Regions from separate parts of the Bacillus sp. GW823-FHT06A10 genome, predicted to be linked through region 1. Evidence: predicted binding sites of a transcription regulator. Region 1 holds the regulator's gene; each other region holds the start of a gene.

Region 1 (8,282 bases):
TAAAAAAAGAACGTTCCCAAAATACAAACGTTCTTTTAATTGATAATGGCGACTTTATTCAAGGAACACCATTTACTTATCATTACGTTACATACGAAAAAAACAAAAAAAATCCAATGTCCTTATTAGCGAATTACTTACAATATGACGCTGCAATTATCGGCAATCATGAATTTAATTACGGGATGAATATATTAAATAATGCTGTGACTACTGCGAACTTCCCGTACCTATCAGCAAACATATTAGATAAAAACATAAACAAACCCTATTTCGGAAAACCTTATTTAATCAAACAGATTGAATCCAATATAAAAATCGCTATTTTAGGGGTAACAACACATTACATCCCAAATTGGGAACAGGCCCATCACATTAAAGATTTACTATTTGAAGATGCATTAAAGACTACAAAAAAATGGGTTTCTTATATTCGCGAACATGAGAAACCCGATTTATTAGTCGTAGCCTATCACGGTGGATTTGAAAAAGATTTACAAACCGGGGAACCTACTGACGTGTTAACAGGTGAAAACCAAGGATATGCAATGTGCCATGAAATTGAAGGCATAGATCTTTTACTAACAGGTCATCAACACCGAGAAATTTCTCACACAATGGCTAACGGTGTAACAATTTTACAGACCGGATGCAATGGACACTCAGTCGGCAAAGTAAAAGTAACATTCGAAAAAACGAAACGTAAATGGGTAAAAAAAGAGAGCTCTTCTGAATTATTATCTGTACAAGGAATTGAAGCGGACCAAGATGTACTTTCATTGGTAGCCGATTACGAAGAGAAAACACAAAAGTGGCTTGATCAACCTATTGGAATCATTCAGGGGGACATGCAAATTTCAGATGCTATGCAAACTCGTTTGCACGATCATCCTTTTATCGAATTCATAAATAAAATACAGATGGATATAGCTAAGGTATCAATTTCTTGTACAAGTTTGTTCCATAATACATCTCCAGGTTTCCCGGAACATGTAACAATGCGTGACATCGTTTCTAATTATATTTATCCAAACACATTAAAAGTAATTAGAATAACTGGAGCTGATATAAAAGCCGCTCTTGAACTCTCTGCTTCTTATTTCACATTAAAAACAGATGGATCCATCATCGTAAGTCCTACCTACATAGAACCAAAACCACAACATTATAATTATGATATGTGGGAAGGGATTTCATATGTATTAAACATTTCAAAACCAATTGGTGAAAGAGTAGAATCTTTACAGCATAACAGTGCTCCTCTTAATATGAATGAAGAATATGAAGTTGTAATGAATAATTATCGTGCAAGTGGCGGGGGAAATTTCTTTATGTTTCAAAACAAACCGGTAGTAAAAGATATACCCACAGATATGTCTGAACTTATCGCTAATTATATATTGGAACATAAAACGATAGAAGCAACCGTTAATAACAACTGGAAAGTTATTAAATAACGATTTTTACAAATAAAAAAAGATGGGCTTCGCCCATCTTTTAATTTAATTTTGCATTATCTTGCTTTTTTAAAGCTTTTAATTTCGTCGGTGTAACATCTGTACCTTCTTCGTTAACAACTTTAATTCCTTTAAGTTCGTTTAACATATTTTGACGAAATCCTTTTAAATATTGTTCACGTAGCGATTGACGCTCACGTTGCTCTTCTTCAGTTAAACCTTCAGCTTTTGCTTTTTTCGCTAAGAAGTTAATGCGTTCAACGAGTTCGTGATTAATCATCTCGAATCCCCCTTCTAATCAAAACTGATTATTATCATACAATAGTTACTCTTCTTTATCAAGCAATTGCTTCGTATACTCTACATATCTACGATGTACAGTCGCCTTTGAAACATTATGACCAAATCCACGTAATGTTGCTGCAATTTCTTCAAACGTGAGTTCACTTTTTCGCAAACGTACAATTTCCTCAATTGGCACTTCTTTTTTCTCTCTTCCTACACTTAAATGACGATTTTTTAAATTATTTTCTGGACGATAACCTTTTTCTACTGCACGTTGCATACCTCGTTTAATTTTCAAATTATGAATCTTTCTTTGATATTCTTCAACAATACCAATAATATCTAATACCATCGAATCAGAATCCGACAATTGTAATTCACCATTATGTGTATGCGTATATACTTTTATGCCTTCTTTATGTAAACAATGCATTAATGCGATCTTCGCATTTCCTCTACCAAGGCGCGTTTCATCTTGTATAAGTAACACATCAATTTGTTCGTCTCGAATTGTATCCAGCACCTCTAATATACCGTCACGTTCAATTGTATATCCACTAGCCTGCTCTTCAATCACCTTAGTAACATTCATTTGATAGCGCTCAGCTAAATGCAATAATTCATCTTTTTGACGTAATAATGATGTTTCTTGCGCTTCTTTCGTTGTACTCACACGTGCATAAATAATTGCATTCATTTTGAACCCCTCTTTCTCCCTATTATTTCCCTATAGTGTAACATAAATCCGCCATTTGTTCGAACTTATGTTTGTAGAATGTTTTTTCACATGTTATACTTATTAATAAGAAAAATGAAAGAAAACGAGGTGTTAGAAAACATGGAAAAGTTAACGAAACGCCAGCAAGACATTCTCGACTTTATTAAGCTAAAAGTACAAGAAAAAGGATATCCACCTTCCGTACGTGAAATTGGTCAAGCAGTCGGCCTCGCTTCTAGTTCTACAGTGCACGGACATTTATCACGATTAGAAGAAAAAGGATACATTCGACGCGATCCAACAAAACCACGTGCCATTGAAATTTTAGGTGAAGACCGAATGGATACGGAAACACAATCTGTTATTCAAGTTCCAATTGTCGGAAAAGTTACTGCCGGTTTACCAATTACAGCGGTTGAAAGCGTAGAGGAACATTTCCCACTTCCAGCTAGTATTGTTGCTGGAGCAGACCAAGTGTTCATGTTACGTATTTCTGGAGATAGTATGATTGAAGCTGGTATTTTCGATGGAGATTTAGTTGTTGTTCGCCAACAACAGTCTGCATATAATGGTGAAATTGTAGTCGCTTTAACAGAAGATAACGAAGCAACTGTTAAACGTTTCTATAAAGAAAAAGACCATTTCCGTCTACAACCAGAAAACTCTTCATTAGAACCTATCATTTTAAAACAAGTGTCAGTTATCGGGAAAGTAATTGGCGTATATCGTGATTTACATTAAAAATAATAAAAAGAAGATAATTACCTTATTTATATACGGTAATTATCTTCTTTTTTGTATTTTGATAGATTTCCATACATTCTATTTCTTATTAACGAGTTTCAATCGTCACATCTCCCGCAGCCGTTTTACCGCTAATCTTTTTACTACCATTGCCAATTGTTACGTTATTATTTTCTTCATTAAAAATTGTTACATCTCCGGCAGCACTTTGCCCAGTAATTACCGCATCTTGTGGTTTTTCCGATAAAGTAATATCTATGTCTCCCTCAGTTGAACTTGCTTCTAGATTATACTTGGAATCATGATCTCGAATATTTATTTCCCCACTTTTTGTTTTTGCGGTCACTTTCCCTAATACCTTCTTAAAGTTCACCTCACCAGCTTTTGTCGATCCTTCCACATTCTTAGCCGTTACTTGTTTCAACTCTACTTCTCCAGCAAGTGTTCTAACACTTACGCTATCACTTTTCACATCACTCATTTCGATTTGTCCAGCAGATGAATTTACTTTTACATCTTGATAAGAGCGTTCAGGCACAAGGAGAGTCAATTTAGACGTTTGAAACCTAAAATCATAAAAAGAAAAATCAAATGAAGCACCTTTTTCTCTTTCCCCAATAATTTTTAATGTGTCACCATCTTCTGCAATACGAATCTCTTGTTTACGTACATCTCCTGATTGCTTTACATAAAAAGAAGAATCAGGAGATTTTTGGATAACAATATCTCCGGCATCTAACTTAACTTCTATATTTTTTAATGTTTCGTTTTTAATTACATCTTCTTTATCGCCTTTTTCAGCAGTTTGTACTGCTTTTTCATATGTTTGGGAAATTCCTATTACTCCAATAATGATACAAGCGATAGCGATTAAAAATAGTTTTTTCATCATTTACTCTCCTTTTATCATTTTGAAGTTCCATATTACATATCGTACACACAATCTCTTAAACCACTTTGTACTATAAAAAGCGATAATACATAACAATAAACCTACTCCAACAAACGTTATACTAACGAAAAGATCCAACCATATAAAAGTACCCATAAATACTTTTCCAATAACGAAAAATGGTGTTACTACACTAGCAATACCACCAATCCAAAAAGAAAATATAAAAGCAACAATTGCGACTAACGGGCCTAACACAATAATAAAATTAAACAAACTAAGTCCAATCGCTGCCATAACAGCTCTTGTCACATTTGAAGTCGATGGATTTTTTTTCATTTCATCGAAGCGATACATCGCAAGTAACTCTTTTGCGATTACTTTCGGAGAACCAAGGCCCTGAATTATTTCTGATTCAGTTTTCCCCTCTTCTAGTCCAAACTGAAAGTGCTCTTCATAATCCAATAAAATATCTTGCCTCTCTTCCTCTGGTAACTTTCTAAGATAACTTGATAATTCTTTAAGAAACCCTTCTTTACTCATCCCATTCCACCCCTTCAATAATTTCTTGTACCCCTTTCGCAAAATCACGCCATTCTGTTACTAACAAATGAAATTGCGTCTCCCCTCGCTCTGTTAATTGATAATATTTACGAGGTGGCCCTTCCGTAGATTCCTTTAAATACGTTTGAAAATACCCTTCTTTCGTCAAACGACGTAATAAAGGGTATACTGATCCTTCCGATATTAAAAATTTATTAGAGATTTGCTGAACAAGTTCATAACCGTAACTATCTTTACGTTTTACAAGTGCTAATACACAAAGTTCAAGCACACCTTTTTTAAACTGAACGTTCAAGTGCCATCCTCCTTCCCTATCTTAGTACTGTTCAATACACGGTACCTGATTTATCCATAATATACCACTTAGTATTGTTTATTGCAAGGTACTAAGCTATATTTATTCCCTAAATTTAGAAAATGAACTAACGAAATTCTGAATAAGACTGTGTTATAACTGAGCATCATTACGTTAATATCATTGAGTAATAATCTGATTCACAAGCCACAAACTTATAGCCTTGCAGATGAGGACATAAAAATCATCGCTCGCGTTGTACAAGGCAGTAAAGAATTATTAAGTTTTAGCACAAGTGATTAAAAAAGATAAGATCAATTCTTTTGAAAAGATTTTCTTAGTAACATGATTCAAAATAACCAAAAACAATCCATTATCTAGTAGTTAACATATCCAATAACTTCACTAAAAAAGCCCTGATACCGTAGTATCAAGGCTTTTTCATTTCACAAATTATATAAAACTTACATTTATCTGATAATGTTTTTCTATGATATCACTACTTGTTATTAATTATTGGCTTTTATGTGGCTGTTTTTCATTTTGCAACCATATAAAATTGTAATAATAGGGAATTAAAAAACCCTTGATACGAGTTGTATCAAGGGTTCAAGCCTCTTAGTAAAGAGACATATATTGATCGCGTTCCCATTGGTGAACTTGTGTTCTAAAGATATCCCACTCAATCTCTTTCGCTTCGATGAAGTGCTCAAGTAAGTGTTCTCCTAGTGCACCGCATACTACTTCATTAGATTGTAATGTAACTAACGCTTGCGCTAATGTTGCTGGTAAGTCAACGATACCTGCTTCTTCGCGCTCTTCTTTTGTCATTACATAGATGTTACGGTCTACTGCAGCTGGTGGAGTTAATTTGTTTTTAATTCCATCAAGACCTGCAGCTAATAATGTAGCCATTACTAAATATGGGTTTGCAGCTGGGTCAACACTACGTACTTCTACGCGTGTACTAATACCACGAGATGCAGGAATACGTACTAACGGGCTACGGTTTTGTGCAGACCATGCTACGTAACAAGGCGCTTCATATCCAGGTACTAGACGTTTATATGAGTTTACAGTTGGATTTGCTATCGCTGTAAATGCTGGTGCATGTTTTAAAATACCTGCGATGAAGTGACGAGCATCATCACTTAGTTGTAAGTCACCGTTTGCATCAAAGAATACGTTCTCACCATTTTTAAATAATGATAAGTTACAGTGCATACCTGAACCGTTCACACCGTATAGTGGTTTCGGCATAAATGTTGCGTGTAAACCATGTTTACGAGCAATTGTTTTTACAACAAGTTTGAATGTTTGAATGTCATCACATGAGCGAATTGCATTTGCATATTTAAAGTCAATTTCATGCTGCCCTGGAGCAACCTCATGGTGAGATGCTTCAATTTCAAATCCCATTTCTTCAAGTTCAAGAACGATATCACGACGACAGTTTTCCCCTAAATCCATCGGCGCAAGGTCGAAGTATCCACCGTTATCGTTTAATTCTAATGTTGGATTTCCTTTTTCATCAACCTTAAATAGGAAGAATTCTGGCTCTGGTCCAAGATTGAAGTCTGAAAATCCTAAAGCTTCCATTTCTTTTAACACACGTTTTAAGTTGTTACGTGGGTCTCCATCAAATGGAGTGCCATCTGCATTGTAAATATCACAGATTAGTCGAGCTACTTTACCTTTTTCAGCTGTCCAAGGGAAAATTACCCAAGTGTCTAAATCAGGATATAAATACATATCAGATTCTTCAATACGTACGAAACCTTCAATCGAAGATCCATCAAACATCATTTTGTTATCAAGAGCTTTCGTTAATTGTCTCACTGGAATCTCTACGTTTTTAATTACCCCTAAAAGGTCCGTAAATTGTAAACGGATATACTTTACATTCTCTTCTTTCGCCAAACGGAAAATATCTTCTTTTGTGTATCTAGACATTATAAATTCCTCCTTAGTCCCTCTAATCGCCTTCAGAATCAGTTATCTTTAGTGAAAAAATCTTGAAATGTCACCTTGTCGCAATGAAGTTCGATTGAATCTACCTGTATGTTGTAGTTCATCTCGAAGTATTTTGCGAAGCTCAGTTTTTGAAATTTCTTTCGTTTCTTCTTTTACTTTCACTGCTTCTGTTTGATTTTCTTTCATTAGTAACACTTGCTTAATACCAGCCATATTCAAGCCTTGATCTAACAAATCTTTAATCTCTAACAACTTATCTACATCGTTAAATGAAAATAATCTACGATTCCCCTTTGTACGGGTTGGAGAAACAAGATTATGCTCTTCATAGTAGCGAATTTGACGTGCAGACAATTGTGTTAAATCCATAACAATACCAATTGGAAACAGCGGGGCAGAACGTCTATCTTCTTTCATTTTTCAGTTCCTCCTTCGCCTTAACTGCTTCTCATTTTATAACATGTTATGTTTAGTGTCAATAGATGTTAGCTTTTCTTACATGATTTTTTATAAATTTTTTCATTCTTTTTTCTAATCGCAGAAATCGTTACTTTTATACGAAAAAAGCTGCCGATATCGACAGCTCCCCTTTAAGAAATTGTTAATAAATTCTTTTCAATCAATTCATCAATCGCAGAACAAATCGCAATTTTAACATGCGAATACGTTAATCCACCTTGCACATATGCAACATACGGTGGTCTAATCGGACCATCAGCAGACAATTCAATACTTGCACCTTGAATAAATGTTCCCGCCGCCATAATTACATCATCTTCATAACCTGGCATATAGTTTGCATACGGAGTAAAATGCGAATTAATTGGAGATGCATATTGAATCGCTTGGCAGAAGGCAACCATACGGTCTTTATCATCAAATTGAACAGATTGAATTAAGTCTGTTCTTGGTGCATTCCACGCTGGTGACGTGTTCATTCCTAACTTTTCTAAAAACGCAGCTGTAAAAATTGCACCTTTCAGCGCTTGTCCTGCAACATGTGGCGCTAAGAAGAACCCTTGATACATTTCTTGCAGACTGTATAAAGACGCTCCAGCTTCCGCACCAATTCCCGGAGATGTTAAACGATATGCACACGCTTCAACATACTGTTCTTTACCGACAATGTAACCACCAGTTTTTACAATTCCCCCGCCTGGGTTTTTAATAAGCGAACCCGCCATTAAATCTGCACCAACATGACACGGCTCTTGCTCTTCAATAAACTCCCCATAACAATTATCTACAAACACAACAACATCAGGTTTAATTTCTTTAACAAACGCGATCATCTCTTTAATTTGAGAAATAGTAAACGATGGACGAGTAGCATAACCTTTCGAGCGCTGAATA
Region 2 (8,282 bases), on a different contig from region 1:
TATTCTATCTTTCATGCTTGTATACCTACTAACATACTTACCAGTTTTTCCTCGTAAAATAAAAACCGAGCGTCATTTCCACTCGGTTTTCATCAATAAACTTATTGCGATAACTCTACTTCTTTTATTTTCTCTTTCATTCTTGCTTTATCACGATTTAAAATCTCTTTTAAATACTTACCAGTGTACGAGCGCTCTTCTTTTACTACTTGCTCTGGCGTTCCCGAAGCGACGATTTGTCCACCTTTGTCCCCGCCTTCTGGTCCAAGATCAACAATATAATCAGCTGTTTTAATCACATCTAAATTATGTTCAATTACAAGTACCGTCTCACCACTCTCAACAAGACGTTGCAGCACTTCTAGAAGACGTGCAATATCATGCGCATGCAACCCAGTCGTTGGCTCATCTAAAATATATAACGTACGACCTGTAGAACGACGATGTAATTCAGAAGCTAATTTCACACGCTGTGCTTCCCCACCAGATAATGTTGTTGCTGGTTGACCTAATTTCATATAACCAAGCCCAACATCTACAAGCGTTTGAAGTTTACGCTTAATTTTAGGAATATTGGCGAAGAATTCTACTCCATCTTCAATTGTCATCCCTAACACTTCAGAAATATTCTTATCTTTATATTTCACTTCTAACGTTTCACGATTATATCGTTTACCGTGACAAACTTCACACGGAACATACACATCTGGTAAGAAATGCATTTCGATTTTAATAATTCCATCACCACGGCACGCTTCACAACGGCCACCTTTTACGTTAAAGCTGAAACGTCCTTTTTGATATCCGCGCACTTTAGCTTCGTTCGTTTGTGCAAACACATCACGAATATCATCGAATACACCTGTGTACGTCGCTGGATTAGAACGTGGTGTACGACCAATTGGCGATTGATCAATATCAATTACTTTATCTAAATGTTCAAGACCTTTAATCTCTTTATGAGTACCTGGCTTCGCTTTCGCTTTATATAACTTTTGCGCTAACGATTTATATAGTACTTCATTAATCATCGTACTTTTACCTGATCCAGATACACCTGTTACCGCTACAAACGTACCGAGTGGGAATGACATTTTTGCATTCTTTAAGTTATTCTCTTTTGCGCCGACAATCTCCACTTTACGTCCGTCACCTTTACGTCTTTCAAGTGGAACTGGAATAAACTCTTTACCGCTTAAATATTTTCCTGTTAACGAATTATCATCTTGCATCACTTCAGCTGGTGTCCCTGCCGATACAACTTGCCCACCGTGAATACCTGCACCTGGTCCGATATCAAGTAAATAATCAGCAGCCATCATCGTATCTTCATCATGCTCAACAACGATTAATGTATTACCTAAATCGCGCATTTCTTGCAATGTACGAATAAGACGATCGTTATCGCGCTGGTGTAAACCAATTGAAGGCTCATCAAGAATATAAAGTACGCCAGTTAGACGAGAACCAATTTGCGTCGCTAAGCGAATACGCTGCGCCTCACCACCTGATAACGTACCAGCCGCACGACTTAGCGTTAAATAATCTAAACCAACGTTCACTAAGAATCCAACGCGCTCCTGAATTTCTCTTAAAATTAAATGAGCTATTTTTTGTTGCTTCTCCGTTAGCTCTACATTCGAGAAAAATTCTTGTACTTCTTGAACTGAATACTTCGTTACGTCAGCAATCGTTTTATCACCAACAAAAACAGCTAAGCTTTCAGGCTTTAAGCGGCCGCCTTTACACTTCGGACAAGCTTGTTCTGCCATATACTTTTCCATTTGCTCACGAATGTAATCAGAACTCGTTTCACGATAACGACGTTCAATGTTTGGAATAACACCTTCAAATAAAATCTCATTTTCCTTTACTTGACCGAATTCATTTACATAGCGGAAATAAACCTTCTCTTCCCCGCTTCCGTACAACACTTTATCAAATAAATCTTTCGGTATATCTTTCACAGGCATATCCATATCAACGCCGTAGTGATTACATACAGATTGTAAAAGTTGTGGATAGTATTGTGAACTTGTCGGTTCCCAAGGTGCAATCGCATGTTCATTTAATGATAAATCCCAGTTCGGGATAACAAGCTCTAAATCTACCTCTAGCTTTGAACCAAGTCCATCACAAGAAGGACACGCTCCGAACGGACTGTTGAATGAGAACATACGCGGCTCTAATTCTCCGATTGAAAAACCACAATGCGGACAAGCATGATGTTCACTAAATAGAAGTTCCTCTTCTCCCATTACATCGATTAACACTCGGCCTCCGCCAAGCTTTAATGCACTTTCAAGTGAATCAGCAAGACGGCTTGCGATTCCTTCTTTTACAACAATACGGTCAATTACAACTTCAATAGAATGCTTCTTATTTTTATCTAACGTAATCTCTTCAGACACATCAAGCATTTCACCATCAACACGTACACGAACATATCCTTGCTTCTTAATATCTTCAAGTACTTTCACATGTGCACCTTTACGCCCAGAAACGATAGGAGCTAACACTTGTAATTTCGTACGTTCAGGATATTCAAGAACACGGTCTACCATCTGCTCTACTGTTTGTGATGTAATTTCAATCCCATGATTTGGACAAATTGGCGTACCAATTCGCGCAAATAATAAACGTAAATAATCATAAATCTCCGTTACCGTTCCGACAGTTGAACGTGGATTACGACTCGTCGTTTTTTGATCGATTGAAATCGCTGGTGACAATCCTTCAATCGTATCTACATCCGGCTTATCCATTTGTCCTAAAAACTGGCGCGCATACGCAGATAACGATTCTACGTATCTGCGCTGCCCTTCTGCATAAATCGTATCAAATGCTAATGATGATTTCCCCGAACCAGACAATCCCGTTACAACGACAAGCTGATTTCTCGGAATGGTTACATCAATATTTTTTAAGTTATGTGCTCTAGCACCTTTTACAACGATAAAATCCTTGCTCTTACTCACTCTTTTCACCCTTCCGCTTTTAATTCTAATAGTAAATCTCTTAGTTCAGCTGCACGCTCGAAGTCTAACGCTTTTGCTGCTTCTTTCATCTCTGCTTCCATCTTCGCAATTGTCTTTTCACGCTCTTTTTTCGTCATTTTCTTAGCAGGAGTTGCTTCGTATGTTTCTGTCTCTTCAGCAGTTGTCGTTGCACGGATTACATCACGTACGCCTTTTTGAATCGTTTTCGGCGTAATACCATGCTCTTTATTGTAGGCTTCTTGTATAGTACGACGACGCTGCGTTTCTTCAATTGCAATTCCCATTGATCTTGTTATACGATCTGCGTACATAATAACGCGGCCGTTTTCATTACGCGCGGCACGACCAATTGTTTGAATTAATGAGCGCTCTGAACGTAAGAACCCTTCCTTATCAGCATCTAAAATCGCTACAAGTGATACTTCTGGAATATCTAATCCTTCTCGTAATAAGTTAATACCGACAAGTACATCAAACTTACCAAGGCGAAGGTCACGAATAATTTCAATACGTTCTAACGTTTTAATTTCAGAATGAAGATAGTTCACTTTAATTCCTACATCTTTTAAGTAGTCCGTTAAATCCTCTGACATTTTCTTCGTTAAAGTCGTAATTAATACACGTTCATTTTTTGCAATACGATCTTGAATCTCTCCTAATAAATCGTCAATTTGCCCTTCAATAGGTCGTATATCGATTGGTGGATCTAAAAGCCCTGTTGGACGAATAATTTGTTCTATTACTTCTGGTGACTGCTCTAACTCGTACGGTCCTGGCGTCGCCGAAACGTAAATAACTTGATTTGTTTTCTCCTCAAACTCATCAAACATGAGCGGTCTATTATCTAAAGCTGACGGCAGACGGAATCCATGATCCACAAGTACTTGCTTACGTGCTTGGTCCCCGTTATACATCGCTCTTACTTGTGGCACTGATACGTGCGACTCATCCATAACAATTAAGAAATCTTCCGGGAAATAGTCCAATAACGTATACGGTGTTGCACCCGCTGGACGAAGTGTTAAATGACGGGAATAGTTTTCAATACCTGAACAAAAGCCCATCTCGCGCATCATTTCTAAATCATAACGTGTACGTTGCTCTATACGCTGTGCTTCTAGCAACTTACCGTTATCATTTAAATCCTTTAAACGCTCTTCTAATTCTTTTTCAATATTTTCAATAGCGACCTTCATTTTCTCTTCACGTGTAACGAAGTGAGATGCTGGGAAGATTGCTACATGATCACGTTCTGCTAATACTTCACCTGTTAACGCATTTACTTCACGAATACGATCAATTTCATCGCCGAAAAATTCAATTCGAATACAATGCTCATCAAGTGATGCTGGGAAGATTTCAACTACATCTCCGCGCACACGGAATGTACCACGCTTGAAATCAATATCATTACGTCCATACTGTACATCAACAAGTTCACGAAGCAATTGATTGCGGTCCTTCTCCATACCAACTCGAAGTGATACAACTAACTCGCGATATTCTTCAGGAGAACCTAAACCATATATACACGATACACTCGCAACGATAATTACATCGTCCCGTTCAAATAATGCAGACGTTGCCGAGTGACGCAATTTATCAATTTCATCATTAATCTGCGCGTCCTTTTCAATAAACGTATCTGTTTGTGGTACATACGCTTCCGGCTGATAATAATCGTAATAACTAACAAAATATTCAACTGCATTATTCGGGAAAAAGTCTTTCAACTCACTATATAACTGTCCTGCTAACGTTTTATTGTGAGCCATAACAAGTGTTGGCTTTTGCACTTCTTTAATGACATTTGAAATCGTAAATGTCTTACCCGTTCCTGTCGCTCCAAGCAACACTTGCTTTTTCTTTCCACTATTAATTCCCTCTACAAGCTTCTCTATAGCTACCGGCTGATCACCTTGCGGGGAATACGCTGATATAATTTCAAATTGATGTTCCAAGTAAAATCCGACCTCCTCATAAAAATCTGTATTATTATTTTACCACGAATGCCTATAAAAAACCTAAAAAAACGAACAGATATTCGGTAAAATTTTCGACAATATACACATAGAAAAAGGAAGGAGTAAATACTTCCTTCCTCTACTAATTCTATTTTTTAGGTACATATACTAAGTCATATCCATTGCGCCCAGCTTCATTCATACAATCTATTAACCGATAAGCACTTTCTGATTCGCGCTGCTCTTTAACAATACTTTTACAACTATCTTTATGTAACCCTTTATCCTTCCCAGCAAATTTGTCTTTTCTATTATCTGAAACATAAAATATATCGTTCCCACTATACTCTAACGTTTGAAAAATCGGGTCCCCTTCAAGGGTATACTGTACAATTCTTATTTTATCAACTTCCCTTTGTTCGACATTCAAAACGAAATTTTCAAATTTATCTAGATTGGAAATCCTGGTTCCCTTTACAATGACATCGTTCTTCTTATCAATTGTAGTGTTAGATGATGAGCATGCTACTAAACTCAAGAGAAATAGACATATAAAGCTGGTTCTTTTTTCTATTGTCATCCTCTCCTATAAAAATTATTTGTATACCCAAAAGCTACTTTCAACTATGAAAGTAGCTTTTCTTTTCCTTTCTCCTTCTTCGGAAAAACCACATATGAAAATGAAATCGCTGTATCAACTAAAAATATAATTGCCCACACTTGGCTCACGCGACTTGCAGCTTTATTTAAAACGATTCCCGATTCTAACCAATTACCCCATTGTTCAAATGGAATAAATCCATACGCGAAGAAAAAGAATATGTGCACACCAACGAATAAAACAAGATGTAATACCCAATTTTTTATTTCCTGCTTTGCATAGGCCATACCTGTTAATTCTACCTGTTCTTCAATAATAGGCGCCGGTTCATTACGCCATTTCGCAACTAGCTTTTGCGCAAATATATCAAGCTTCTTCAAATCCTTTTTCCCGTAGAAAACTGCATACAGTAAAATAATTACAGTAATGATTTGAAAATTAGAGAACTTTCCTGTTTGATAATAGTCCACTGCCCCTAATGTTAAAATAAACACTTCATTTACGAGGAGTACAATCCCCATAATAAAGCTCGCCTTCTTCAAACGGAATCCGTAACGGAGTAAAAAGAAACCGATAGCCGATAACCAAAATACAATCTCTGCTCCAATTAAAAAATACCAACGATATTCTGCGAGTATGCTCATTTATCCTTCTCCCTTTCATCATAAATACGAAAAGCTTCATCCATATATAATAAAAACTCTTCTTCAATTGGATACATGCTCATTTTCTGTGAATCTTCCTTTGATTTTCTAACTTCCCATAACTTATCTAAAAACGCTTCGTCACCATTAGCCATTTCTAAACACTTCTGCATTAATCTCTTCATTGCCCTTTGTACTTCATCACTAGTGGCTTCTTTACCCTCTTTCATAAAAATACGTAATTGCTTTAATAAATCTACCCATTCTAAAACATTCGGATCTTCCTCACTCATATTCGGCAAATTATGAAGCAACTTTTGTTCTTCCTTTGAAAATACTTCATTTTGAAATATTTCACGTATACGAGGAGACTGTTTTGAAAGCTGAATAAGTTCAAACATAACTTTCCAATCAAGTTCTCCCTCTACATCTACCGAATAAACAACCGCTTGTAAAACACGCTCCATTCGATTGAACTTCTTTTGCTCTTCTTGTACAAATCGAAGTTGGTTTTCAAGTGATTTTTTCAAATCCAGCTCACCTTTTACTAACATATTCGCAACTTCTTTTAATGAAAATCCCATTTCTTTTAAAAATAAAATTTGTTGCAAACGAATAACGTCAGCTTCACTATATAACCGATGCCCACCCTCTGTTTTTCCGCTCGGCTTTAATAAATCTATTTGATCATAATAACGTAGTGTACGTACTGTAACCCCTGTTTCTCTCGTCAATTCTTGTATTGAAATCACTACCATCACCTCTTCCCCCTCATTATAGAAGATGACGTTACGTAACTTTCAAGTGTTTTGTAAAAAAAATACAAAAAGCTGTTTATACAAAGTGTATAAACAGCTTTTATGGAAATAACCCCTTTTGTATGGCGCGCCCACAAAATAAAATAAGTGCTCCAACAACAACACTCGTTGCCGTTTTATGATAATGGGCTAATAATAATAAATAATACGATAAACCTACAGTACCAATCATAATACAAATACTCGGCACTGGATTACGAGAAAAATTTTGCATTCCCCAAAGAAGCGCAAATATAGCTGTAGCGACACATAACACCGGTAATCCCATCCCAGTTCCCCTTTTTCTATCTATTATTCCTTGTTGCTAACACGCTCGTTGATGCGATACTAATTAATAAATCAAAACCAATCCTTATATATTTAAACGTTTACTCTAATTGAAATCTCTCAAGCTTATCATTTATTTTCTTTCTCCTTACTCCAGCGTAAAGATTTCCTCCACCTTCACTCCAAAATATTTGGCAATTTTTAAAGATAACTCTAGACTCGGATTGTAATGATGATTTTCAATCGCCACTATCGTCTGCCGCGTCACCTGCATCGCCTTTGCCATTTCAACTTGTGTTATATGATTTTGCTTTCTTAACTCTTTTATTTTATTTTTCACACCCATAGGATCCACCTTCAAAAGTAAAGATATCTTTACTTAAATTATAAATATTTTCCAGTTACAAGTAAAGATATCTTTACAAATTTTAGAAAAACATTTCACTGCATATCTTCTCTAAAAAAGTACAAGAGTAATTCAATTTATATCAGCGATTTTTTTAATATATCAGCGCAACTTAAAATATATCGGCGATTTTGCAAATATATCAGCGCAACTCCATTTATATCGGCGATTTCCCAAATATATCGACATCAGTAGCACCATAAGCATAAGAAAGAAGCTGCCCCAAAATATCTTTTGGAACAGCTTCTTCGTCCTACTTATATAAATCCTAATCCCCATACAAGAACGTATCCAAGAACCGATAAGCAAACCGAGCCAATCAGCCCTGCCACGAATGCTTTACTTCCTAATTTACGGAAAGTTTTAAACTCTACATTTAAACCGAGCCCTGCCATCGCCATTGCGATTAGCATATAAGCAATGACAACAATGTACCCCGCAACAACTTCTGGAATAATCCCAAGCGAATGCACTGCACTCATTGCTAAAAACCCGAAGATGAACCATGGAATTGGAAGGTCGCGCCATGATCTTTTTTCCTCGCTACCTTCACTCTTACCAAACCATAATCCGATTAAAATCG
Region 3 (8,282 bases), 1.5 Mb from region 1:
AACAAAATGCGGTTTCGTATATTTACCATCATTACCAAATGCCGCATAAGCGCCCGCTATTTCAGTTGGTGATACTTCATTTGTACCAATCGCTGTTGATTCAGTCGGTGCCGCATTAAATGTAATGCCTAATTTCTCAGAGAAGTCTTTTGATTTATTAATTCCAACTTCTTTCGCAGTCTTAATTGCTGGGATATTTCGTGACTTTTCTAATGCTACACGCATTGTAATAGGTCCCATATGACTTCTATCTGAATTTCGTACTTCTTGTCCCGTTGAATACTTAAATGGAGAGTCATCAATTTGATGGTACGTGGCCCATTTTAAATATTCAATTGCAGGAGCGTAGTCGAAAATCGGCTTCATCGTTGAACCAGCTGCACGATCTAATTCAATTGCCATATTATGCCCTTTAAATACAGCTTTATTTTCTCCACGGCCACTACCTATAGCACGAACTTCTCCTGTTTTCGTATCCATAAATGTAAATGCACCTTGGAATTTATCGTTCGGATAATCAATGATATTATTATTTAAAATATTATCAGCGAGTTTCTGTGCTTTCGGATCTAACGTTGTATAAATTTCTAAACCATCAGAACCAATATTAGCATCTGGCAATTCTTTTTCTACTTCTTTCACAACTGCATCCATAAATGCAGGGTATGGCATTGTTTGTAGTTGAGTTGCAGGCTTGAGTCCCTTTTCTACGTCAACTTTTAATGCTTCTTCCATTTCCTGTTTTGTTATATATCCATGTCGATTCATTAAGTTTAGAACAACATTTCTTCTTTCTGTTGCTTTTTGAACATTTTCTTTTTTCGTTGGATCATAGTTATTCGGTGCTTTCGGTAAACCTGCCAGCATCGCAACTTCTGGTAATGTTAAGTCCTTCAATTCTTTACCATAGTAGTTTTGTGCTGCTGTTGCGATCCCATATGAACGGTTTCCTAAGTTAATTTTATTTAAGTACATCTCTAATATTTCATGTTTTGAATACTGTTGTTCTAGCTTATAAGCTAAATATATTTCTTGCGCCTTACGCTTTGGTGTTTTGTCCATTGATAAGAAGTAGTTTTTAATAACTTGCTGTGTTATCGTACTTCCACCTTGAGAACCGTAATCTCCTTTAAGACTTACTAGAACAGCACGCGCAGTACCTTTAAAATCTACTCCGCTATGCTCATAAAAACGTGAATCTTCTGTCGCTAAAAATGCATTTTCTACTAATTTAGGTATTTGCTCATACGTAACATTCGTCCTTTTTTCTTTTCCATATTCATATACCAAATCCCCGTTTTTATCATAAATTTTTGAGGATAACGGATTAACAAGTTTTGCTTTCTCAAGTTTTGGTGCATCCTTAATCATTACGAAAAAGGTAGCAACCCCCGCCACTAAACCAACAATACCAAGTAATAAACAAGTAATTAAAAACTTGCGAAAGAATGATGTTTTACCTTTTGGTTTTTGTGTTTTAGAAGCTGGTTGTTTTTTCTTTTTAACTTGTCGTCGTTCCTCTCGAGAACGATAATTTTCTGACATGTTACTTTCTCCTGCCTTTCAATTCTCCCGTTGATTTACTTAAAAATATTGAGGTCACTTTCTAAAATGCATTTGATTAAGAAAGTATATTGACCTGGAGCATTCAATATTTTCCCAATTCACAGATTATAAATTTTAGAATACTTCTTATACAAACTATTTTCACTTCTATTTTTCCTAATAACGCTGCCCCTTTAAGCATAGAATGTAAAAAGTGAATTTTTAATACCTCGTATAAATAATATACCTTTTTTTCAAATGGTCAATATTTTCTTATTTATAAATCAAAGGTGAAATAAAAATAGCACAACGATATGTACTTCGTGTGAACTTCCTTATAATTACGTATAACAAACATTTAATATATTGCATATAAGTATAATACCTCTTAATTTATAAGGATTTCAACTTCACAACCTCAATATCTACAAGAAATTATTAAAAATGAAAAGTGAGGAGTTGCGTAATGATGAAGCTATCTCCCGTGATTTCAAAAAATATAGTTGCTGTTGGCTATAATCCTTTTTCTATGATTTTGCGAATCCAATTAAAGAATGGTATGTACGATTTCTTTAATGTACCAGAAAGTATTTATACTGGCCTATTACATGCACAATCTAAAAGTTATTATCATAAAACTTATATTAAAAATTCTTTCCGCCACACAAAAATTTAAACTTAACACCCACTAAAAAAAGGAGGTTAATCCTCCTTTCTTTTAAAAACATTTCACAGATGAATTATCTTCGATTCCTCTTATTAATTTCATCATATGCTTGAATTTGTTTTTTCAAACGCCGATCAGCTTTTTTATCATGCACTACAAGAATTGCATGTATAACTCCTGGCACCCAAAATATTAATGTTAATATGAAATTTATTATTGCCTGAATTGGTTTTCCACAAAATAGTACAGCAACAGGTGGAAGAAAAATTGCTAATAAATACATCATCCCTTGAAAACTCCTTATTTTGTATTTTATATATCCCTTTTCAAAACATACGTAAAGAAACCTTATGATGTTGTTGTTACATAAATTTTCATTAAGTATATATAACATCTCTTACTTTATATATTCTATCTATAGGCAAAAAAACCTACTACTATTTTAATCTTAACGTACCTATAAAATTCATGTATCTCCTTCTATTTATATAAGTATTTCAACCTTTTCATTGTTTTCTAGCCTATTTTCTTCCTCTATTGCAGTTACTCCAATTGCAGAAATTAACGTTCCTATCGCTTGTATCCAAATACCAATGAGTGCAATTATTCTCTCATCCTTCTTATCAAAAATACTATCTTCATTTTCTCTCTCATCTTTCAATACATTTGAAACACCTTGATACGCTTGTAATCCAGCACCTAAACTTTGCATGGAGTTACCTAATATAATAATTTTCTGTAGTACATTTATATCCATCAAAGCTGCTTCTACTCCTAAAAAAGCACCGATCGATTGTAAACTGTTCCCTGTAATAATAAGATAATCATTTTCTTTCGATTGTTCATTTATATTAAAATATGTTCCTATTACATTTGATATATTCCCTAATGCTAATAGCTCAATTCCTATTTGATCAAGTAATTTACTTTGATTCTCTAAGCCTATATTTTGATTTTCTCTTTTTTCTTCCCCATCATCATAATTGCTCGCAATGATTTGTAATATATACCCGAGGGCTTGTAATGAGCTTCCTACAATAACGAGATCCGATTCAACTTTCTCTTCTCCAATAAATCCTCTTGTCGTTCCAATTGCAGCTGTAAGGTTCCCACCTACTTGAAACCATGCCCCTGTAACTTTTAAACCGCTTGGATTCATTTTTATCACCTATTTAAATATTTTCTAAACCTTTCAAAATAAAGTGAAACTTTAATCAGTGGGGTTTTCTTCATCCCCCTCCTAAATTCTTTGCTTTCGCTGAATTTTGAGGTAGGGGTCTTACTAATCGGCAAATAGCGGAATAAATAAATTCCACCCTTAATCTTTTATTTTATTTTTTAAATGTAATTTTGTGAATGATATAATGTGCTACTAATATAAAAAGCACCTTAAAGGTGCTTTTTATATGCATGCTGGGCATGTCAGTGAATCTCCATTTTTATCTATTGTTATATTCAATATATATTGAGTTGCTTTATGTGACCAAGTTTCAGGTGTAGGTGATTCATTTATATATTGTGGCGCACATGACTTCAGCATTGGAGTACTAATACTCCCTCCAGGATCTAAAGCAACTACAGCCATGCCATGAGGTAATTCCAGTGCCATAGATTTAGTGATACCTTCAATTGCAAATTTTGAGGCACAATATGGCGCAAGCTCAGCTTCACCTTCTCTCCCCCAACTAGAACTCATATTAATGATAATTCCTTCTTTCCTAGCTACCATTGCGGGAACAAACGCTCTTATTACATTTACTACACCATTCACGTTTACATTCATTACATTTTCGAATTCTTGAGCCGTAATTTTCCAAAGTTGTGCATTTTGATTTACAATCGATGCATTATTTATTATCATATCGGGAGCCGTATGTCTATTAAGTATATAATTTGCCCAGTTGTTAACTTGCTGAGAATCTGAAACATCAATTACTTGAAAATCATGTATTTTACTGTACTGTTTTTTTAGTTCTTCAATTTTATCTTTTGAACGTCCACAACCATATATGTTCCACCCTAATTCATCAAATCGGTCAACCATCGCACGTCCTAACCCTTGTGTCACACCTGTAATAATTACAGATTTACCAATTTCTTTTCTCTGCATTTCTCTCATCCTCCTTCCCTATATCTTACTCTCTTCATTTTTATTCAGCCATTTACTATAGTATTAACTCAACTCATACTTTAGTAATGGTTTTGATATTGCATACATAAATAAAAAAAGTAACCATCATGGTTACTTTTTGCTATATATCTAAAAATTCATTGTTTATTTCATTATCGTTTTTACATTTCAACTTCTCTTTTCCACATTTTTCACACTGGTAAATATAAACTACACCTAATGTATCTTTTTTAAAATCCTCATTATCCTGCATCTTAATAAAAATATATTTATGTTTACAATGCGATTCACCCAAATAATTTTCAAACCACTTTTTCAACACAACACATTCCACCTTTATGATAGAACCTTTATTTAGCTGCCTTATTACATACTTTTATTTAAATATTCAATCTCATATTGCAATTTTTTAAATTGCTCAAAATGCATGGTAATAGATTGGCTACTACCATAATCAACATTTTGTTTCACTAATATAACACCCGTATCATGAAAAAGCGCTTCAAGTTCTTTCCTAATAGACACTTTCGCAATATGAGCTGTTTTAATTGCAGATAAAATTGCAATTTCATTAAACTTTAATTTTATTTCATTTGGACAAAATGCGTCTTCAACTAATATAACTTCATTACTATAAATTAGTGCAACAAGATTACTTGATTTGGCATCTGTTAAATCAACTTTTTTCATAATATCTTTCATTACATTTTGCCTCCTTTATTTTCGTATATATCAATTATACAAATTTTTTAAAAAAATTACTCAACTTTATTATATTAATTTTAACACACTTTTATTGAAATCCATGCTCCAAACGTTTTACTATTCCACAATTTTTATTATATGAACCATCTGGACTATAACTCCATATAGTAATGTTAACAACTTATTATAAAGCAGGTGAAAATTATGCCATCAGTTGTAGGGAATTTAGTTGTACAAAATAGTAATGGTTCATTTAACTTAGGTGATTTCTACAACGTTTCTCCAAAAGAAAATACGAAAGCTTATAATGGCTCTGGCGCATCAAACGTTGGTTTTGTTGTTAATACTTTTAGCGGTGTTAGCGCGACCAATACATTTGATTCTGACCTTGCAGATCAAAACCAAGTGGGTACAGCCTAATCTTATGTTCAACTTTTAGTATAGAAAATCTTAATTTGTCTATACTATAATCAGGCTGTTTGACAGCTCTTGTTGATTTTGGAGTACCCTATCTTTTTCTCCCTTTCCCTGGGGCTCAGCAGCTAGCACGAAGCTAGCTGCTTTTTCTTGTATTATTTGTCTCATAAATCAGAAATAAAAGAAGCTGCCATTTAATATTCAGCTTCTTTTACGTTATTTCAATAATATCCATAGCGTTAAATACGTAAGTTTTATAAAAGGCGTCTGTACAAATTACAATTTGTTTTACCGGATTGATATGTACAACAGTCATGTAGTTTGTTAGTATGTAACCATCTTCAAAATATGTTACCAATATTTCTTTCTCAGACAGTAATGACGTTAATAATTTATCAGAAATTCTCTCTTTTGCTTCGTTTGTTAAAAGCGGTTTTTGTACTTTTAATTTCTCTCCAATAATCTTTCTCATATTTAAAAGTTGTTCGGATATTACTGTAAACGGAACCCACTCTCTTTCTTCCTTTTGTATCTTTACATCGTTCATTTTTATCTCCTTGATCATTTATACATTTATTTAGCCATACTATCCCTTAGTTATTTTTAATACGCACTAAACTCGGATTTACTTCTAAACTATAATTAGGTTACCTCTCAAAAGAACATTCGTTCTTATTATACACGAACTTACGTTCTTTTGAGAAGAGCCATACTTATTATTTTTTAACAAAAAACATAATTTTATTTATCTCCATACTTTTTTCCTTTATCAAATAAACTTCTCATTTCTTATGTAAAATGCATATAACAACTAAAAGGCGACTTCACACAAAGTGAAATCGCCTTTTCTTAAAAAATATTTCAATGTTTATTTTTCTATCCTAACTAATGTTCTTTCTGGAATACATAATTCATCTATATTAAAATGATTTATTTTTAATTTCAATTCCCCTACTCGTTCCTTATCTTCATCACCAACCCAACAACTGAATAATTCGAAATAGTCTCCTTCTTCCAAATAACCTTCCATAATCTTGCATAAAGTTAAAAGTTTTTCTTTCGCTTCTTTTTTTCCTTTACGTTTTGCCACTCGACAAGTTCAATTCCCCAACTAGTTGAAACCTCATATATGTAATTTTTTTGGAATTGATACTCTTGTACAATTTCAAGCATACTTTCATCTGCAAAACATGGTCCAAAAACAATTACATCATTAGAATCGGGCTCCGTTAACGGAATTTCTACATTACAGCCTATGTAACTTGCTAAACTCATTTTATACTCCTCCAATATTCGTATAAAAAATACTTCATAGTATATTTATTTACTCAAATATAAAATCCCTGCCTAAACAAAAAAGTTTTAAATTTTTTCGTTTATTAACCATCTATAACTGAACACATATACTATGATGAACGAACTCACAAAGCATAAGAAAAGAGAGCATTTACAACACTCTCTTTTCTTACATACTCTATGAAACTTTACAAAACTGAATCAGTGATTTTTATTATTATATTTCATTACATATACTTAGGTTGTACTATTATATGTAACTCTCTCTCTGTATCCGCTTTTTTCGGATGACGAAAATAATTAAGTTCGTACTTTAACACTTTATACTCAACAATCCCGATTTTAATCCCTTTCGTTTCTTTTAATATAGCTAATAAATCACTTACATTTTCATCATATGACTCAAAAATTTTCGCGCCGCCCTCTCCTTGAAAGATTACTTTCATATATTCTCCCCACCTTAATTTATTGATGTGGTAAATGACGCGTTTAATACGATTCATTATTTATCCTAAAATTTTCACACCAAAAAGAACATCCTTTCCATTCGAATGCTCAGCTTTTTACTAATTATCCATATTAAATATTTATTCAAAAACATTATATGTATTATTTTTTAAATTATGTTCGATATCCATTATTTCCCATTGTAATTCTTAATATTTAAATGTAATATTGTATTGTCTTACTATCTATTTATAACTCACACACTAATTAGAAAAGGGAACTCTATATGAGTTCCCTTTTCTAATTATGATTACAATCATTATTTCTTTTCTAGAAATTTAAATGTATCTTTAAATTCTTTATTATTCACTTTAATATCAGCATCTTTCAATAAATCATTGACTACTTGTTGTTTCCATTTACCTGTCGTATCTTGTAGTCTTTGTTGTTCTAAATCTTTACGAATTTTTTCCTTTACTTCATCAAATGGCTTCAATTCTTTTTTATCCGTCACTTTAATAATATGGTAACCGTAAGTTGTTTTAACTGGATCACTTACTTGGCCTGCATCTAATTTATACGCAGCTTCCTCAAATTCTTTCACAGTTTGTCCAGGAGCAAAACCAGATATTTCCCCGCCCTGTTCCTTTGAACCAGTATCTTCTGAATACTGTTTTGCTAAGGCAGCAAAATCTTCACCATTATTTACTTTCTCCTTTACTTCTTTAGCTGTCTTTTCATCTTTCACTAAAATGTGACTTACTTTCATTTCTGGTTTATAGTTATTTTTCACATCTTTTTCTGTGACTGTTGCTTTAATCGCTTTCTCAAATGCAATTTCTGGCTTCATTTTTTCTTTTAATTCATCTTCATTTTTCAATCCAAGTTGTTCTAAAGTTGATTTAAAGTTCTCACCCATTTTATCTTTTGCTTCTTCTACTTTCTTTTTTGCTTCCTCATCCGAAACTTTATATTTATCTAACAATGCCTTACTTAACATCATTTGATATAAAGTACTTTCTCCATATTGTTGTCTTAATTCTTTACTTAATTCTTTCTCTGTAACATTTCCTA

Evidence for each region. Region 1 encodes LexA, which represses DNA repair genes until DNA is damaged. Its sites were predicted from a motif close to CGAACATATGTTCG; they were not measured.
Region 2: a site for LexA is predicted at 5,033-5,046, ahead of uvrB (excinuclease ABC subunit B). Genes of this name have one in related genera too.
Region 3: a site for LexA is predicted at 6,148-6,161, ahead of AC1Q8M_RS07435 (YolD-like family protein). Genes of this name have one in related genera too.

Annotation. Positions count from the first base shown of each region.
Region 1 covers NZ_JBXAHT010000001.1:2,908,898-2,917,179, forward strand. Annotated here, with positions in the region: gene AC1Q8M_RS14670 (bifunctional metallophosphatase/5'-nucleotidase) at 1-1,457, shown strand, start outside; gene AC1Q8M_RS14675 (DUF896 domain-containing protein) at 1,498-1,737, opposite strand; gene AC1Q8M_RS14680 (YneB family resolvase-like protein) at 1,783-2,439, opposite strand; gene lexA (transcriptional repressor LexA) at 2,581-3,201, shown strand; gene AC1Q8M_RS14690 (DUF4097 family beta strand repeat-containing protein) at 3,293-4,096, opposite strand; gene AC1Q8M_RS14695 (DUF1700 domain-containing protein) at 4,097-4,639, opposite strand; gene AC1Q8M_RS14700 (PadR family transcriptional regulator) at 4,632-4,955, opposite strand; gene glnA (type I glutamate--ammonia ligase) at 5,574-6,908, opposite strand; gene glnR (transcriptional repressor GlnR) at 6,957-7,346, opposite strand; gene AC1Q8M_RS14715 (methionine gamma-lyase family protein) at 7,520-8,282, opposite strand, start outside.
Region 2 covers NZ_JBXAHT010000003.1:246,549-254,830, forward strand. Annotated here, with positions in the region: gene uvrA (excinuclease ABC subunit UvrA) at 102-2,978, opposite strand; gene uvrB (excinuclease ABC subunit B) at 2,984-4,960, opposite strand; gene AC1Q8M_RS22095 (DUF4362 domain-containing protein) at 5,112-5,543, opposite strand; gene AC1Q8M_RS22100 (hypothetical protein) at 5,588-6,208, opposite strand; gene AC1Q8M_RS22105 (MerR family transcriptional regulator) at 6,205-6,966, opposite strand; gene AC1Q8M_RS22110 (hypothetical protein) at 7,067-7,294, opposite strand; gene AC1Q8M_RS22115 (helix-turn-helix transcriptional regulator) at 7,442-7,639, opposite strand; gene AC1Q8M_RS22120 (YeiH family protein) at 7,957-8,282, opposite strand, start outside.
Region 3 covers NZ_JBXAHT010000001.1:1,430,234-1,438,515, reverse strand. Annotated here, with positions in the region: gene AC1Q8M_RS07475 (transglycosylase domain-containing protein) at 1-1,545, opposite strand, end outside; gene AC1Q8M_RS07470 (KTSC domain-containing protein) at 2,012-2,221, shown strand; gene AC1Q8M_RS07465 (YqaE/Pmp3 family membrane protein) at 2,286-2,498, opposite strand; gene AC1Q8M_RS07460 (DUF6944 family repetitive protein) at 2,697-3,371, opposite strand; gene AC1Q8M_RS07455 (SDR family oxidoreductase) at 3,615-4,322, opposite strand; gene AC1Q8M_RS07450 (hypothetical protein) at 4,465-4,665, opposite strand; gene AC1Q8M_RS07445 (hypothetical protein) at 4,710-5,045, opposite strand; gene gerPF (spore germination protein GerPF) at 5,253-5,468, shown strand; gene AC1Q8M_RS07435 (YolD-like family protein) at 5,677-6,012, opposite strand; gene AC1Q8M_RS07430 (hypothetical protein) at 6,334-6,555, opposite strand; gene AC1Q8M_RS07425 (KH domain-containing protein) at 6,510-6,740, opposite strand; gene AC1Q8M_RS07420 (hypothetical protein) at 6,989-7,207, opposite strand; gene AC1Q8M_RS07415 (peptidylprolyl isomerase PrsA) at 7,528-8,282, opposite strand, start outside.